2 regions of the Streptomyces sp. NPDC001108 genome follow, and region 1 is predicted to be linked to the other one. Evidence: riboswitches for the same ligand, from Rfam matches in the RefSeq annotation. Region 1 holds a riboswitch; the other holds the start of a gene.
The links. Region 1 has a riboswitch for cyclic di-AMP ahead of ACWC97_RS11020 (M23 family metallopeptidase). Riboswitches for the same ligand answer to the same signal wherever they lie in the genome.

Region 1 (7,513 bases):
GGGCTCGACGGCGTGGCCACGATCATGTCGCGGGCGCTGTCCGAGGGCACCGACAAGCGCACCGCGGAGGAGTTCGCGGCCGAGCTGGAGCGCTGCGGCGCCACGCTCGACGCGCACGCCGACCACCCCGGTGTCCGGGTCTCCCTGGAGGTCCCGGCCTCCCGGCTGGCCAAGGCGCTCGGGCTGGTCGCCGAGGCGCTGCGGGCGCCCGCCTTCGCCGACAGCGAGATCGAGCGGCTGGTGCGCAACCGGCTCGACGAGATCCCGCACGAGCAGGCCAACCCGGCCCGTCGCGCCGCCAAGCAGCTCTCCAAGGAGCTCTTCCCGGCCGAGGCGCGGATGTCGCGCCCGCGCCAGGGCACCGAGGAGACGGTGGAGCGGATCGACGCGGCGGCCGTCCGGGCCTTCTTCGACGCCCACGTCCGGCCGTCCACCGCGACCGCCGTGGTCGTCGGCGACCTGACCGGCATCGACCTGGACGCCCTGCTCGCCGACACCCTCGGCGACTGGTCGGGCGAGGCCGCCGCGCCCCGCCCGGTGCCGCCGATCACCGCCGACGACACCGGCCGGGTGGTGATCGTCGACCGTCCGGGCGCGGTCCAGACCCAGCTGCTGATCGGCCGGATCGGTGCCGACCGCCACGACAGCGTGTGGCCGGCCCAGGTCCTCGGCACCTACTGCCTCGGCGGCACGCTCACCTCCCGCCTCGACCGGGTGCTGCGCGAGGAGAAGGGCTACACGTACGGAGTGCGGGCCTTCGCCCAGGTGCTGCGCTCGACCGCTGCGGACTCCGCCTCGGGCGCCACCGGCGCCGCGATGCTGGCCATCAGCGGTTCGGTGGACACGGAATCCACCGAGCCGGCCCTCAAGGACCTGTGGACGGTCCTGCGGACCCTGGCCGCCGAGGGCCTCACCGACGAGGAGCGCGAGACGGCGGTGCAGAACCTGGTGGGTGTCGCGCCGCTGAAGTTCGAGATGGCGGCCTCCGTCGCGGGCACCCTCGCCGACCAGGTCGAGCAGCATCTGCCGGACGACTACCAGGCGCAGCTGTACGCCCGCCTCGCGGAGACCGGCACGGTCGAGGCGACCGCGGCGGTCGTCAACGCCTTCCCGGTCGACCGGCTGGTCACCGTCCTGGTCGGTGACGCGGCGCGGATCGAGGAGCCCGTCCGGGCCCTGGGCATCGGCGAGGTGTCGGTGGTCACCGGCTGACCCGCCGGCTTCTCGGCCCTTCCCGGCTCTTCCCTGCCACGGGACCGGTACGGGGCAGGGGAGAACCGGCGGACAGCAGGGCATGGGGGCGGATCCCGCAAGCAAGATGTGCGAGATTCGCCCCTTTTGTCCGTTCCGTGGGGAGGTTGCCCGTCTGCCCTGTGGGATGCGCTACAAAATGGCCTGTCCATTTGGTGGATGTAAGTGCCCCCGTTTAGCGTCGGCTCGACTGTTCGTCACTCGTATGCCGCATCAGGGGCGTACCGGACAGTCATCGCCGAGTCCCCGTCCGGCGCGAGCCCGGGGAGCCGGGGACCCATGTAGTCCCTGGGGTGAATCGGACGCCTGAGCCCCGAGAGGCCGAGGTGTCCGTAGGAGACCTTCCTGCTCCGAACCCGTCAGCTAACCCGGTAGGCGAGAAGGAAGGAAAGGACCAGCCACTTCATGGCGTTCACCCGTGCCACGGGGAAGCATCGTGCCCCGAGCCGACTGACGCGCAGGGGCGCGAAGGCCGTCGGCGTCGCGACCCTCGCCACCACCGGTGTCATCGGCGGTCTGGCCGCCCCGGCCGTCGCCGCGGAGTCGGAGTCCGCCGCTGTCGAGGACACCGGCCTCACCCAGGTCCTCACCATCGAGAAGACCCTTGCCGAGCGGATCGGCGCCCAGGCCGACGCGCAGGCGAGCCAGGCCGTCGCCACGGCGAAGGCCAAGGCCGAGGCGCACAAGAAGGCCGAGGCGCGCAAGAAGGCCGAAGCCAAGAAGAAGGCCGAGGCGAGGGCGGCGGCGGAGCGCGCCGCCGGGTCCCGCGCCGGTACGGCCCGCGTCGCCCGGTCCGCCGAGCGCACGGTGCCGGGAGCCTTCCGTCTCCCGGTCGCCGGTTCGTACGTCACCACCGGCTACAAGTCCGGCGGCTCGCTCTGGTCCTCCGGCAGCCACTCGGGCGTCGACTTCCACGCCGCCTCCGGCAGCTCCGTCGTCGCCGTCGGCGCCGGTACGGTCGTCGAGGCCGGCTGGGGCGGCGCGTACGGCAACAACATCGTGCTCCGGATGACGGACGGCACGTACACGCAGTACGGCCACCTTTCCTCGATCGGGGTGTCGGTCGGCCAGAGCGTCGCCGCCGGCCAGCAGATCGCCCTCTCCGGCTCCACCGGCAACTCCACCGGCCCGCACCTCCACTTCGAAGCCCGCACGACGCCTTCGTACGGCTCCGACCTGGACCCGGTCGCGTATCTGCGCGCCCACGGCGCCGCCCTCTGACGGACCATCCACCGAAGGCCCCGGACCGCGCGTCCGGGGCCTTCGGCATGCCTGCCGCACGGTGCGGGTGACCCCTCTCCCGCGCGACCGCTCCCCGACGTCACCGCTCTCCGATGCGACCGGTCCGCGGCCGGAAGATATTCATCGATTCCTGCCCGGCATCGGAAATGCCGCCGCATTGCAATAGAGTCACGGAACAGGTGTCGGGCGGCCGCGTTTCGCGGGCATTGAGGCGGAGGTTCGGGCATGCGCATTCCCGCGCATTCGGTAAGCACAGCGATTCGTGACGACATCGTCTCCGGAGTCTTCGCGCGCGGCAGCCGGCTCACGGAGGAGGTGCTGGCCCGCCGGTACGGGGTGTCCCGCGTCCCGGTCCGCGAAGCGCTGCGCACCCTGGAGTCCGAGGGCTTCGTGGTCTCCCGCAGGCACGCGGGCGCCTGCGTCGCCGAGCCCACCGACCTGGAGGCGGCCGACCTGCTGGAGGTCCGGAACATGCTGGAGCCGCTGGGCGCCGCCCGCGCGGCGCGCCGTCGCACCGAGGCCCACCTCAAGGTGTTGCGCGGCCTCGTCCGCCTCGGCCATGACCGGGCGCTGCGCGGCGAGGGCGAGGACCTGCGCCCACTGGGCGGCTGGTTCCACGAGACACTGGCGCAGGCGTCCGGCAGCCCCGGTCTGATCGCCCTGCTCGGCCAGTTGCGGCACAAGATCGCCTGGATGTACGTGGTCGAGCCGCCGGACCGGCCGGTGGACTTCTGGGCCGAGCGCGGGGCCATCGTGGACGCGGTGGCGCGCGGCGACGCGGACCGGGCCAGGGCGCTGGCGGCCCATCACGCGGAGCGGACCGCCGCCGCGCACCGGCTGCGGCCCCGCCCGCCCGGCCCGCGCCCGGGAAACCCGGTGAGGGGGCCGCAACATCCCGTAAACAGTGCGGGTGTCCGCACTTAACAAACGCACCGTAGAAAGAGAGGTGCTCCGGTCCGGCCGGGATATTTCCCCGGCGCGCGGGGAGGGATTTTCCCGTGTTCGAAGGTGGAATTCATCCGCTGGTGGAAGGGGGGAATCCCCGCTGCCCCTTTCCTTTCCGGCGGAATTAGTCGGGGCATGAAAAAGCCGCGGCTCCGGTTCACGGTGCCGCGGCTCTCTCGGGGAGGGTGCCTCAGACGGTCTCCGGGAGCTCCTCGAGTCCCTCTGCGACCAGCTTCGCCAGACGGTCCAGAGCGGCCTCGGAGTCGTCCGCCTCGGAAGCGAGCACGATCTCCTCGCCGCCCTGCGCGCCGAGTCCGAGCACCGCGAGCATGGACGCGGCGTTCACCGGGGAACCGTCGGCCTTGGCGATCGTCACGGGGACGCCGGAGGCCGTGGCGGCACGGACGAAGATGGAAGCGGGGCGGGCGTGCAGGCCCTCGGCCCAACCGACGTTGACGCGGCGCTCAGCCATGGTTCTGCCCTTCAGGAATCACTAGTTGTCTAGACCATTCTCGCACGTGGTGCGCGGTGCTCCGGCCGAGCCCCGGGACCCCCGACGACGTGCGCGGTGCCCCTTGATCGGCTCTCCCAGACTGCCCCGGCCCCGGTACGTACGCGACCGCTGACGGAGTCGTACGCTTTGCCCATGGAGCCCGCCCCGGAGCAGAGCCCGCCGCACGCCTATCCCGCCCACTGGGAGGCGGACGTGGTGCTCCGCGACGGCGGCACCGCGCGCATCAGGCCCATCACCACGGACGACGCCGAGCGGCTGGTCAGCTTCTACGAGCAGGTCTCCGACGAGTCGAAGTACTACCGGTTCTTCGCCCCGTACCCCCGGCTGTCCGACCGGGACGTGCACCGCTTCACCCACCACGACTACGTCGACCGGGTGGGGCTCGCCGTCACGGTCGGCGGCGAGTTCATCGCGACCGTCCGCTACGACCGGATCGACGAGCGGGGCAGGCCGGCCTCCGCCCCCGCCGACGAGGCCGAGGTCGCCTTCCTGGTCCAGGACGCGCACCAGGGCCGGGGTGTGGCCTCGGCCCTCCTCGAACACATCGCGGCCGTCGCCCGCGAGCGCGGCATCCGTCGCTTCGCCGCCGAGGTGCTGCCCGCCAACACAAAGATGATCAAGGTGTTCCGGGACGCCGGATACACCCAGCGGCGCAGCTTCGAGGACGGTTCCGTCCACCTCACCCTGGACCTCGAACCGACCGAGGAGTCCCTCGCCGTCCAGCGCGGCCGCGAGCACCGGGCCGAGGCCCGCTCCGTGCAGCGCCTGCTGGCCCCCCGCTCCGTCGCCGTCATCGGCGTCGGCCGGGCCCCCGGCGGCGTGGGCCGCACCGTCCTGCGCAACGTCCTGGCCGCCGGCTTCACCGGCCGGACCCACGCCGTCAACAACGCCTTCGCCGCCGGACAGGAGACGATCGACGGCGTCCCCGCCCACCGCTCCCTCGGCGAGATCGGCGAACCGGTCGACCTCGCGGTCGTCGCCGTGCCCGCCGACCGCGTCCCGGAAGCCGTCGCGGACTGCGGCGAGCACGGGGTGCAGGGCCTGGTCGTCCTCTCCGCCGGCTACGCCGAATGGGGCGCCGAGGGCCGCGAACGCCAGCGCGAACTGGTCCGTCAGGCCCGCTCGTACGGCATGCGGATCATCGGACCGAACGCCTTCGGCCTCATCAACGCCGCGGAAGCGGTACGGCTGAACGCCTCGCTCGCACCCGAGCCGCCCACCCGCGGCCGGATCGGCCTGTTCACCCAGTCCGGAGCGATCGGCATCGCCCTGCTCTCCGGCCTCTACCGGCGCGGCGCGGGCCTGTCCACCTTCATCTCCGCCGGCAACCGCGCCGACATCTCCGGCAACGACTTCCTCCAGTACTGGTACGAGGACCCCGACACCGACGTGGCCCTGCTGTACCTGGAGTCGATCGGCAACCCCCGCAAGTTCACCCGCCTCGCGCGCCGCACCGCGGCCGTCAAGCCGGTCGTCGTGGTCAAGGGCGCCCGGCACAGCGGCTCCACCCCGCCCGGCCACGCGGTGCCGACCCGGCGGATCCCGGACGCCACGGTCTCGGCGCTGATGAGGCAGGCGGGCGTGATCCGGGTCGACACGGTCACGGAGATGGTCGACGCGGGGCTCCTCCTCGCCGACCAGCCGCTCCCCGCCGGCCCCCGGGTCATGATCCTCGGCAACTCCGAATCGCTCGGCCTCCTCACGTACGACGCCTGCCTCGCCGAGGGGCTGCGCCCGCGCCTGCCCCTCGACCTCACCACCGCCGCCACCCCGCAGGACTTCCGGAACGCCCTGACCGAGGCGCTGGCCGACGACGGCTGCGACGCCGTGATCGTGACGGCGATCCCCTGGGTCGGCGAGGACGGCCGGGCGGAGGCGGGCGACGGGGAGGTGCTGGCGGAGGCGCTGCGCGCGGCCGCGGCCACGGGCCCGGCCAAACCGGTGGCCGTCGTGCACGTGGAGATCGGCGGACTCGCCAAGGCCCTGGCCGCCGCCAGCGGCACGGTCGCCCGCCCGTCCGCGCCCCGGACCGCCCCGGCGGACCAACAACGGGATCCAGAGACCCCGTCGGCACCGCAGAAGGACGGCGCCCCGGGCCGCATCCCCGCCTACCCCGCCGCCGAACGGGCGGTCCGCGCCCTGGCCGAAGCCGTGCGGTACGCCCAGTGGCGGCGGCAGTCCGCCGTCCCCGGCAAGGTGCCCGAATTCCTCGACGACACCATCGACGAGCCGGGCACCGCCCATCTCATCGACACCCTCCTGGGCCCCGACCCCGACCCCCGGGGCCAGCAGCTCGGCACGGAGGAGGCCCGCGAGCTCCTGGCCGGCTACGGCATCACCGTACGGCCGACGCTTCCGGCGCCCGGCCCGGACGCCGCCGTCGCCGCGGCCGCCCGGCTCGGCTACCCCGTGGCGCTCAAGACCACCGCCCCCCACCTGCGCCACCGCGCCGACCTCGGCGGCGTCCGGCTCGACCTCGCCGACGAGGACGCGCTGCGCCGGGCCTACGGCGAGCTGACCGGGCTGCTCGGCGGCCCCGCCGAACTCCAGCCGGTCGTCCAGTCCATGGCGCCGCGCGGGGTCGACACCGTCGTACGGGCCACGATCGACCCGGCGGCCGGCGCCGTCCTCTCCTTCGGGCTCGCCGGAGCCCCCTCCGAACTGCTCGGCGACATCGCCCACCGCCTCGTCCCGGCCACCGACCGCGACGCCGCGGAGCTGATCCGGTCCATCCGGGCCGCCCCGGTGCTGTTCGGCTGGCGCGGCGCCGCGCCGGTGGACACCGCGGCGCTCGAAGAGCTGCTCCTGAGGGTCTCCCGACTGGTCGACGACCACCCCGAGGTGGTCTCCGTCGCCCTGGAACCGGTGGTGGTCGCCACCGGGGGACTGACCGTCCTCGGCGCGAGCGTCCGCCTCTCGCCGCCCCCGGCCCGTACCGACCTCGGCCCGCGCCGCCTGCCCAACTACTGACCCGGACGCGACGGCGCTCCGCCTGCCGTACGCCGTCCCCGGCAGTCACCGGGCCCCCGTAGGATGGTGCCCATGGCAAAGACCGGTACGACGACCCAGGGGCTGCGCGCGGCGATCGAGCGCAGTGGCTACTACCCGGCCCTCGTGGCCGAGGCGGTGGAGGCCGCCGTGGGCGGCGAGCCGGTCGCCTCGTACCTGGTGCACCAGGAGACCACCTTCGACTCCAACGAGGTGCGCCGCCATGTCACCGTCCTGGTCCTGACGGACAACCGTTTCATCGTCAGCCACACCGACGAGCAGAACGCGGACACCAGCTCCCCGACCCCGTACGCCACCACCTCCACCGAGTCGGTCAAGCTCGACCGGATCTCGTCGGTCGTGGTCAGCCGGGTCGTGGCCAACCCGGAGAAGTACGTGCCGGGCACGCTGCCCCGCGAGGTCGTCCTCACCATCGGCTGGGGCGCGGTCTCCCGGATCGACCTGGAGCCTGCCGCCTGCGGCGACCCCAACTGCGAGGCCGACCACGGCTACACCGGCAACACGACGGCCGACGACCTGAGCCTGCGGGTCAGCGAGGCCGGTGACGGCCCG
Region 2 (7,513 bases), on a different contig from region 1:
TGTTGGAGTCGACCTCCAGCCCGTTCTTCAGGACGACGTGGCCGTCGACGCAGGAGTCCATGGAGGTCGAGAGGAAGACCTCGACGCCACGGGACTCCAGGTGCTCACGGCCCCAGGTGCCCAGCTTCGGGCCGACCTCGGGAAGGATCTTGTCGGCGGCGTCGACCAGGATGAAGCGCATGTCCTCGCGCTTCACGTTGGTGTAGTACTTGGCCGCGTCGCGGGCCATGTCCTCGACCTCGCCGATGGTCTCCGCACCGGCGAAGCCACCGCCCACGAAGACGAAGGTCAACGCCTTGCGGCGGACCTCCTCGTCGGTCGTGGAGTCGGCCTTGTCCAGCTGCTCCAGGACGTGGTTGCGCAGGCCGATGGCCTCCTCGATGCCCTTCATGCCGATGCCCTGCTCGGCGAGGCCGGGGATCGGGAAGGTACGGGAGACCGCGCCCATCGCGATGACCAGGTAGTCGAAGGGCAGCTCGTAGGCCTCGCCGACGAGCGGCGCGACCGTGGCGACCTTGCGGTCCTGATCAATGGTGGTGACGCGACCGGTGAGCACCTCGGCCTTCGGCAGGACGCGCCGCAGCGGGACGACGACATGCCGAGGGGAGATGCTGCCGGCGGCAGCTTCGGGAAGGAAGGGCTGGTAGGTCATGTACGAACGCGGGTCGACGACCGTGACGGTCGCCTCGCCGAAGCGCATCTTCTTGAGAATGCGTCGAGCTGCGTACAGGCCTACGTACCCACCGCCTACAACGAGGATCCTGGGACGCTCCGTGGTGCTCATGGCATCGAGTATCCACCCCTCTCCGGGGGTGGGTTAGTGCGCCCCTTCACAAGGTATGGCCGCCCCTCTGCTACACTGCGCCGCCCACGTGACCCAGGTCATGGCACCGCAGGGGAACCACGGGCCGGGCGCGAACGTTGTTGACCGCCTGTGAGCTGGCCCTTGGCCCCTTCCACCGGGTGGACCACGCCCCTCGACGCCCCCTTGGGGGACGCTCCGTAGCACGCCGTTCCGCGGGCGCGGCACCCCCGAGAGTGATTCCCGGGGCCCGCAAGAGGCCGAACGGCCCTTCCGTGGACCCAATTCCTTGTGAAGAAGTTCACGAACTTTGTCGCGCCACCTCCTTCGAACCACCGCCCACACCCCCTTCAGGGGCTCAAAGGTGCAGGCCAAGGCGCGCCCGAGCGGAGTGTTCGAAGGGGCGGAGGAACGGCCGGGGCGGGACCGTCGGGCGGTCCGGGGTTACGCGATCGACCAGGCGATGCCGTCGAGGATGTCGTGCTCGCTGACCACGACCTCGCGGGCCCCGGTGCGCCGCATCACGGCGAGCAGGATGAGCGCGCCGGAGACGATCACGTCGGCCCGGCCCGGGTGCATCGCGCCGAGGGCGGCCCGCTCGGCGTGGGTCGAGCCGAGCAGCCGGGCGGTGATCTCCTCGACCTGGTCGACGGAGATCCGGGAGTGGTGGATCGCCGACGAGTCGTACTCCTCCAGGCCCAGGGCGACGGCGGCGACCGTGGTGACCGTGCCGGCCAGGCCGACCAGGGTGGCCGCCCCGGTGAGCGGAACGCTCTGTGCCGCGAGGTCGAGGGCGGCCCCGATGTCGGCCCGGACCGCCTCGACCCGGTCGGGGGCCGGCGGGTCGGTCAGGACGCCGTCGCGGACCAGGTGCCGCTCGGTCATCCGTACGCAGCCGATGTCCACGGAGCGGGCGGCCCGCACCCGGTCGTCGCCGACGACGAACTCGGTGGAGCCGCCGCCGATGTCGACCACCAGGTACGGCGTCGGAAGGTGCTCCTGGCCCGCGAGTTCCCGGGTGGCGCCGGTGAAGGAGAACTCGGCCTCCTGGTCGCCGCTGATCACCTCGGGCTCGACGCCGAGGATGTCGACCACACCACGCACGAAGTCGTCCCGGTTCTCCGCGTCCCGGGAGGCGGAGGTGGCGACGAACCGGGGCTTGCCCGCCCCGTACTCCTCGATCACCGCCGCGTACCGGCGGCAGGCCGCGAACGTGCGCTCCAGCGCCTCGGGGGCCAGCCGGCCGGTGCGGTCGACGTCCTGGCCGAGGCGGACGATCTCCATCCGCCGGTCCAGCTCGACGAGTTCACCGGTGGACGGGTCCGCGTCGGCGACGAGCAGGCGGATGGAGTTGGTACCGCAGTCGATGGCGGCCACGCGGGTCATGGTGCTGCTCCTGGGGAGATCGGGCCCCTCCGGCGGACGGGGAGCGGGGTGGGGGCGCGGAGGAAGGGCCGTCAGCCCTCGTCCGGCGCGCCGTCCTGCGGGGCGCAGGGCGTGACGCACGGGCCCTTGCGCCACCATTCCGGCAGCATCGCGATCGCCTCGTCGCCCAGCGGGTTGACGCCCGGCCCAGCGGCCAGCGAGTGGCCGACCAGGACGTGCAGGCACTTCACCCGGTCCGGCATGCCGCCCGCGCTCGGGAAGCCCTCCAGCACCTCGATGGCGTCGCGCCGGGCGATGTAGTCCTCGTGGGCGGCCCGGTAGGCGGCGGCCAGCTCGGGGTCGGTGGCGAGGCGCTCGGTCATCTCCTTCATGACCCCGTTCGCCTCCAGCGTGCCGATGGCGGAGGCGGCGCGGGGGCACGTCAGGTAGTACGTCGTCGGGAACGGGGTGCCGTCCTCCAGCCGGGGCTGCGTCTCGACCACGTCCGGGTTGCCGCAGGGGCAGCGGTGCGCGATGGCGCGCAGGCCGCGCGGCGGGCGGCCCAGCTGCTGCTGGAACGCGGCGATGTCCGCCTCGGTGGGGGCGGTGGACTCGGTCTGGGGAGGAGGGGTTTCCATGCCTGCCTTGGTTCTGATCGGGTCTGCTCGAAATGCGGTACTACGGGGACGGGCGGCGGGAAGGTCAGCCGCGGTCGGCGCTGTCGACGCCGTCCCACAGGTTGGAGTGCCAGGGCCGGCCGGAGCCGTCCGCCCGGCCCTGGCGTTCCTTGACCGCGTCGGGGTCGACGACCGTGTAGCCGGTCTCCCCCGGAAGAAGGTAATGCAGATGCGTACGGGCCAGCCGCCTGATGTAGGCGTCGTCCTGGAGCCGCGCCTTCTCGTCGCGCAGCTCCTCGGTGCGTTCCTTGGCCTTCTGCGCGAGGCGCCGCTGGTCGGCGATCTCGTCCTGCTGCGAGACGTAACTGCGCATCGGATACGCGAGCACGACCACCAGGGAGCAGACGACGAGCGCCAGGAAGGCCGCCCGGCCGGTGAGCCGCGAGCGGCGGGCCTGACGGCGGTTCTGCGAACGGTAGACGCGGGCGGCGGTCTGCTCGCCGAGCAGTCGCAGCCGGGTCGCGGTGGAGAACCGGTCCCGGTCCTTCGCGGCCATCTCTCCGCCTCCCCATTACGCACGTCCGTCCCCGCACACGGTACGGGACCGAGTGCGGGGACGGACGGAGGCCGGGGCCGTTCGCGGCGCGCACTGCTCCGCGCGAGGCGTTTCCGCTGCTCCGCGGGGCGGCTGTGCCTGCAGGCGGTGCCTCCTGGTCCGCGGAGCGGCTGTGCCTACTGGTCCGCGGAGCGGAACCGGGGGAAGGCGGAGCGGCCGGCGTACACCGCCGCGTCGTCGAGGATCTCCTCGATGCGCAGCAGCTGGTTGTACTTGGCGACGCGGTCCGAGCGGGCCGGGGCGCCGGTCTTGATCTGGCCGCAGTTCACGGCGACGGCGAGGTCGGCGATGGTGACGTCCTCGGTCTCGCCGGAGCGGTGCGACATCATGCACTTGAAGCCGTTGCGCTGGGCCAGCTCGACGGCGTCCAGCGTCTCGGTCAGCGAACCGATCTGGTTGACCTTGACGAGCAGGGCGTTGGCGGAGCCCTCCTCGATGCCGCGGGCCAGGCGCTCCGGGTTGGTGACGAAGAGGTCGTCGCCGACGATCTGCACCTTGGCGCCGAGCCTGTCGGTGATGACCTTCCAGCCGGCCCAGTCGTCCTCGAACAGCGGGTCCTCGATGGAGACCAGCGGGTACGCGGAGACGAGCTCCTCGTAGTACTCGGTCATCTCGGCGGCCGAGCGGGACTTGCCCTCGAACTCGTACGTGCCGTCCTTGTAGAACTCGGACGCGGCGACGTCGAGCGCGAGCGCGATGTCCTTGCCCGGGACGTAACCGGCCTCCTTGATGGCCTCGACGATGAGGTCGAGGGCGGCGCGGTTGGACTCCAGGTTCGGCGCGAAGCCGCCCTCGTCGCCGAGGCCGGTGGACAGGCCCTTGGTCTTCAGGACCTTCTTCAGCGTGTGGTAGACCTCGGCGCCCCAGCGCAGGGCCTCGGAGAAGGACTCCGCGCCGATCGGGGCGATCATGAACTCCTGGATGTCCACGTTGGAGTCGGCGTGCGAGCCGCCGTTCAGGATGTTCATCATCGGAACGGGCAGCAGGTGCGCGTTCGGGCCGCCCAGGTAGCGGAAGAGCGGCAGGTCGGATGCCTCGGAGGCGGCGTGGGCGACGGCCAGCGAGACGCCGAGGATGGCGTTGGCGCCGAGCGAGCCCTTGTTCTCCGTGGCGTCCAGGTCGAACATCGCCTGGTCGATCAGGCGCTGCTCGGTGGCGTCGTAGCCGACGAGCTCCGGGCCGATCTGCTCGATCACGGCGAGGACGGCCTTCTCGACGCCCTTGCCCTGGTAGCGGTTGGGGTCGCCGTCACGGAGCTCGATGGCCTCGAACTGACCGGTGGAGGCGCCGGACGGAACGGCAGCACGGCCCGTGCTGCCGTCGTCGAGGCCGACCTCGACCTCGACCGTGGGGTTTCCGCGGGAGTCGAGGATTTCCCGGGCTACGACGACGTCGATGGACGGCACGTGGCATCTCCTTCTGGGATATGACGCTGTTGGTGCAGGGTCGCTTTGGCCTTGCGACAAGAGCCTAACCGGCCCGGCCCGCCCGCCCCCACGACCGCCCGACCCCTGGGACGAAAAACGACCCGAGAGACCTCATTGCCGGGCATACCGGCCAAAATTTACCGGTCGGTAACTACAACAGTTGAACGCATCCCCGCTCCCCCGAGCAGAGGGAGCGGCGAAGACGGCGGAGCGGGTGGGGGGACGGCGTCGCCCCGGTCCGGTGCGCACGGGGGGATGCGCGCCGGACCGGGGCGGTCTGGAGGAGAGAGCCCGCGCCGCGGGGTCCCGTGCTACTTCGTCAGGTGCAGCTGCTGACCCGGGTAGATCAGGTCGGCGTCCTCGACGATGTCCTTGTTCAGCTCGAACAGCCGCTGCCAGCCGCCCTTGACGCCGTGCTCGGCGGCGATCGCGCTCAGCGAGTCGCCCTCGACGACCTTGTACTCGCCGTCACCCTTCTTGACCTTCTCGCCGGTCGGGGTGGTGACGGTCTTCTTCGACTCGGCGCTCGGGGCCTGGCCACGGTCCGAACGGGAAGCGGCGGGGGCCTCGGTGCGCTCGGCCGGCTTCGGCTGCGCCTGCTTCTTCGGGGCGGTGCTCTGCTGCTCGGAGGCGCCGGAGCCGGCGGTCGAGTTGGCGGAGGAGTTCGAGGACGAACCGGTGTCGACGCCCGGGTCGACACCGTCGTTGGTCAGGTTGCCGGCGCCGGCGCAGGCCCAGGCACCCGGGCCCTGGAGGGCGAGGAGGCGCTCGGCGGTGGCGATCTGCTGGGCCTTGGTGGCCAGGTCGGCGCGCGGGGCGTACTGGGTACCGCCGGCGGCGGCCCAGCTCGACTGCGAGAACTGCAGGCCGCCGTAGTAGCCGTTGCCGGTGTTGATGGACCAGTTGCCACCGGACTCGCACTGGGCGACGGCGTCCCAGGTGGCGACGGAGGCGGCGGAGGCGTTGGTGGCGCCCATCAGCGGCACGGCGACGGCGGCACCCGCGACACCGGCGAGCGTGACGATGCGGACGGCCTTGGACGGGCGGCGGCGCTTGCCCTTGCTGGAAAGCAGCATGGAACTTCTCCTCACCGACGCCTACGAGGTGAGCTGTCGGGTTCGGGCCGAGTGAGTTGCCCGGTCGCACGTCCTAGCACGCGACTTCACCCCAAGCCTGATCCGATACGTCGTCCCGACGTCCGGACCCGGCGGCTTACCTGGGTCCCCCGCTCCTGCCTACGGCGCTGTACGCGTCTGTTTTCCCTTCGACCGACGGCAGGATTCGGCGTGACGGTCGACGGGGCCCGCGGTGCGAGCGATTCCGACCGTAAACATACGCAAGCCCTACATTCAAAGATGGACACATCAGACAATCAGCCCGTACTTGCATCTGAAGAATTGCCGTTTCCGCAGGTGGGAGCGGGGTGAGCGAGCCTCCGGATCGCGACACGCCGGAAGACGCAAAGAGACCCATGTCTCACTTACGCATAAGTGGACATAGGTCCCTAAACTGCCCCGGTTTCTGAGGCGTTTTTAGGCGGTTTCCGGACCGCCGACCGGCCGCCCCTACTCGGCCTTCACACCGAGATCGAGGCTCTGACCGGGGAGGATGAGGTCCGGGTCGGAGCCGATGACGTCCTTGTTCGCCTCGTAGAGCGCGGGCCAGCCGCCGGGGACCTTCTGTGCATCAGCAATCGCCCAGAGGTTGTCCCCCGACCGGACGGAGTACGTGCCGTCGGCGGCCTGCCCGGCCGTGTCGCGCGCGTCGCCGCCGCGCGAGGCGTGCCGGCCGGACTCGCGGTGGCCGCCGTCCGCGCCACGGCTCTCGTCGGCGGCCGGGGCGCCGCGGTGGCGGCCGTTCGTGCCGCTGGAGGACTCGGGCGAGGCGGAGCCGTCCTGCGCGGGCTTCGACGGCGCGCCGGTGGAACCGGACGGGGTGGCCGAGGGCGAGGTCTCCGCGGACGGCGTCTTCGACGACTTCCCGTTCGACTCGCCCTTGCGCTTGCCGGAATCGCCGGACGGGCTGTCCGCCGAGCCGTCGGAGCCGTCCACCGCGTCCGCGCCCTCCCAGGCGGTGTGGGGCGGCGTGACGATGTCCGACGCGTCGTCCTGCTCGCCCCCGGAGGGAGTGGCGCCGGGGTCGACGCCGGGCAGCGAGGCGTCCGTCGCCAGACCGGAGATGACGGCGCAGCTCGGCCACGCCTTCGGCCCCTGGTCCGCCAGGACCTTCTCGGCCACCGCGATCTGCTGCGCCCGGCTGGCGAGGTCGGCGCGGTCCGCGTAGGTCTCGCCGCCGTACGCCTTCCAGACCTCCGGCGAGATCTGGAGGCCGCCGTAGGAGCCGTTGCCGAAGTCGGCGCTCCACGCACCGCCGCTCTCGCACTCGGCCACCCGGTCCCAGGTCGTGGCGTCGGCCGCGGACGCGCCCGACGCGCCGAGCAGCGGAATGGCGATGGCCGATCCGGTCACGCCCGCTGCGACGACGATGGCCGGTGCCTGCCGGGGGCGACGGTGCCTGCCGTTCGCGGATCCCATGGAATTGCCTTCCGTGTGACTGACGTCTGACTAGGTCGAACGGTGAACCTAGCCGCACTCGAACGCGCGTCACAAGTCGATGCAGCGCGGATCACGCGAAAGTCACAGAGTTGACGTTGCGTCAGCTGCAGGTGCGGTGCGTTCCGGTGTGA

Region 2: linked by a shared signal. The riboswitch ahead of ACWC97_RS30175 (transglycosylase family protein) and the one ahead of ACWC97_RS11020 (M23 family metallopeptidase) in region 1 are both predicted to bind cyclic di-AMP.

Annotation. Positions count from the first base shown of each region.
Region 1 covers NZ_JBSFKL010000003.1:562,223-569,735, reverse strand. Annotated here, with positions in the region: gene ACWC97_RS11025 (M16 family metallopeptidase) at 1-1,212, shown strand, start outside; cyclic di-AMP (ydaO/yuaA leader) riboswitch at 1,478-1,643, shown strand; gene ACWC97_RS11020 (M23 family metallopeptidase) at 1,657-2,472, shown strand; gene ACWC97_RS11015 (GntR family transcriptional regulator) at 2,719-3,417, shown strand; gene ACWC97_RS11010 (HPr family phosphocarrier protein) at 3,629-3,910, opposite strand; gene ACWC97_RS11005 (bifunctional acetate--CoA ligase family protein/GNAT family N-acetyltransferase) at 4,085-6,922, shown strand; gene ACWC97_RS11000 (DUF5998 family protein) at 6,995-7,513, shown strand, end outside.
Region 2 covers NZ_JBSFKL010000019.1:84,344-91,856, forward strand. Annotated here, with positions in the region: gene ACWC97_RS30150 (NAD(P)/FAD-dependent oxidoreductase) at 1-784, opposite strand, end outside; gene ACWC97_RS30155 (Ppx/GppA phosphatase family protein) at 1,247-2,188, opposite strand; gene ACWC97_RS30160 (DUF501 domain-containing protein) at 2,260-2,805, opposite strand; gene ACWC97_RS30165 (FtsB family cell division protein) at 2,870-3,340, opposite strand; gene eno (phosphopyruvate hydratase) at 3,517-4,806, opposite strand; gene ACWC97_RS30175 (transglycosylase family protein) at 5,139-5,903, opposite strand; cyclic di-AMP (ydaO/yuaA leader) riboswitch at 5,907-6,080, opposite strand; gene ACWC97_RS30180 (transglycosylase family protein) at 6,393-7,361, opposite strand; gene ACWC97_RS30185 (cytochrome P450 family protein) at 7,464-7,513, opposite strand, start outside.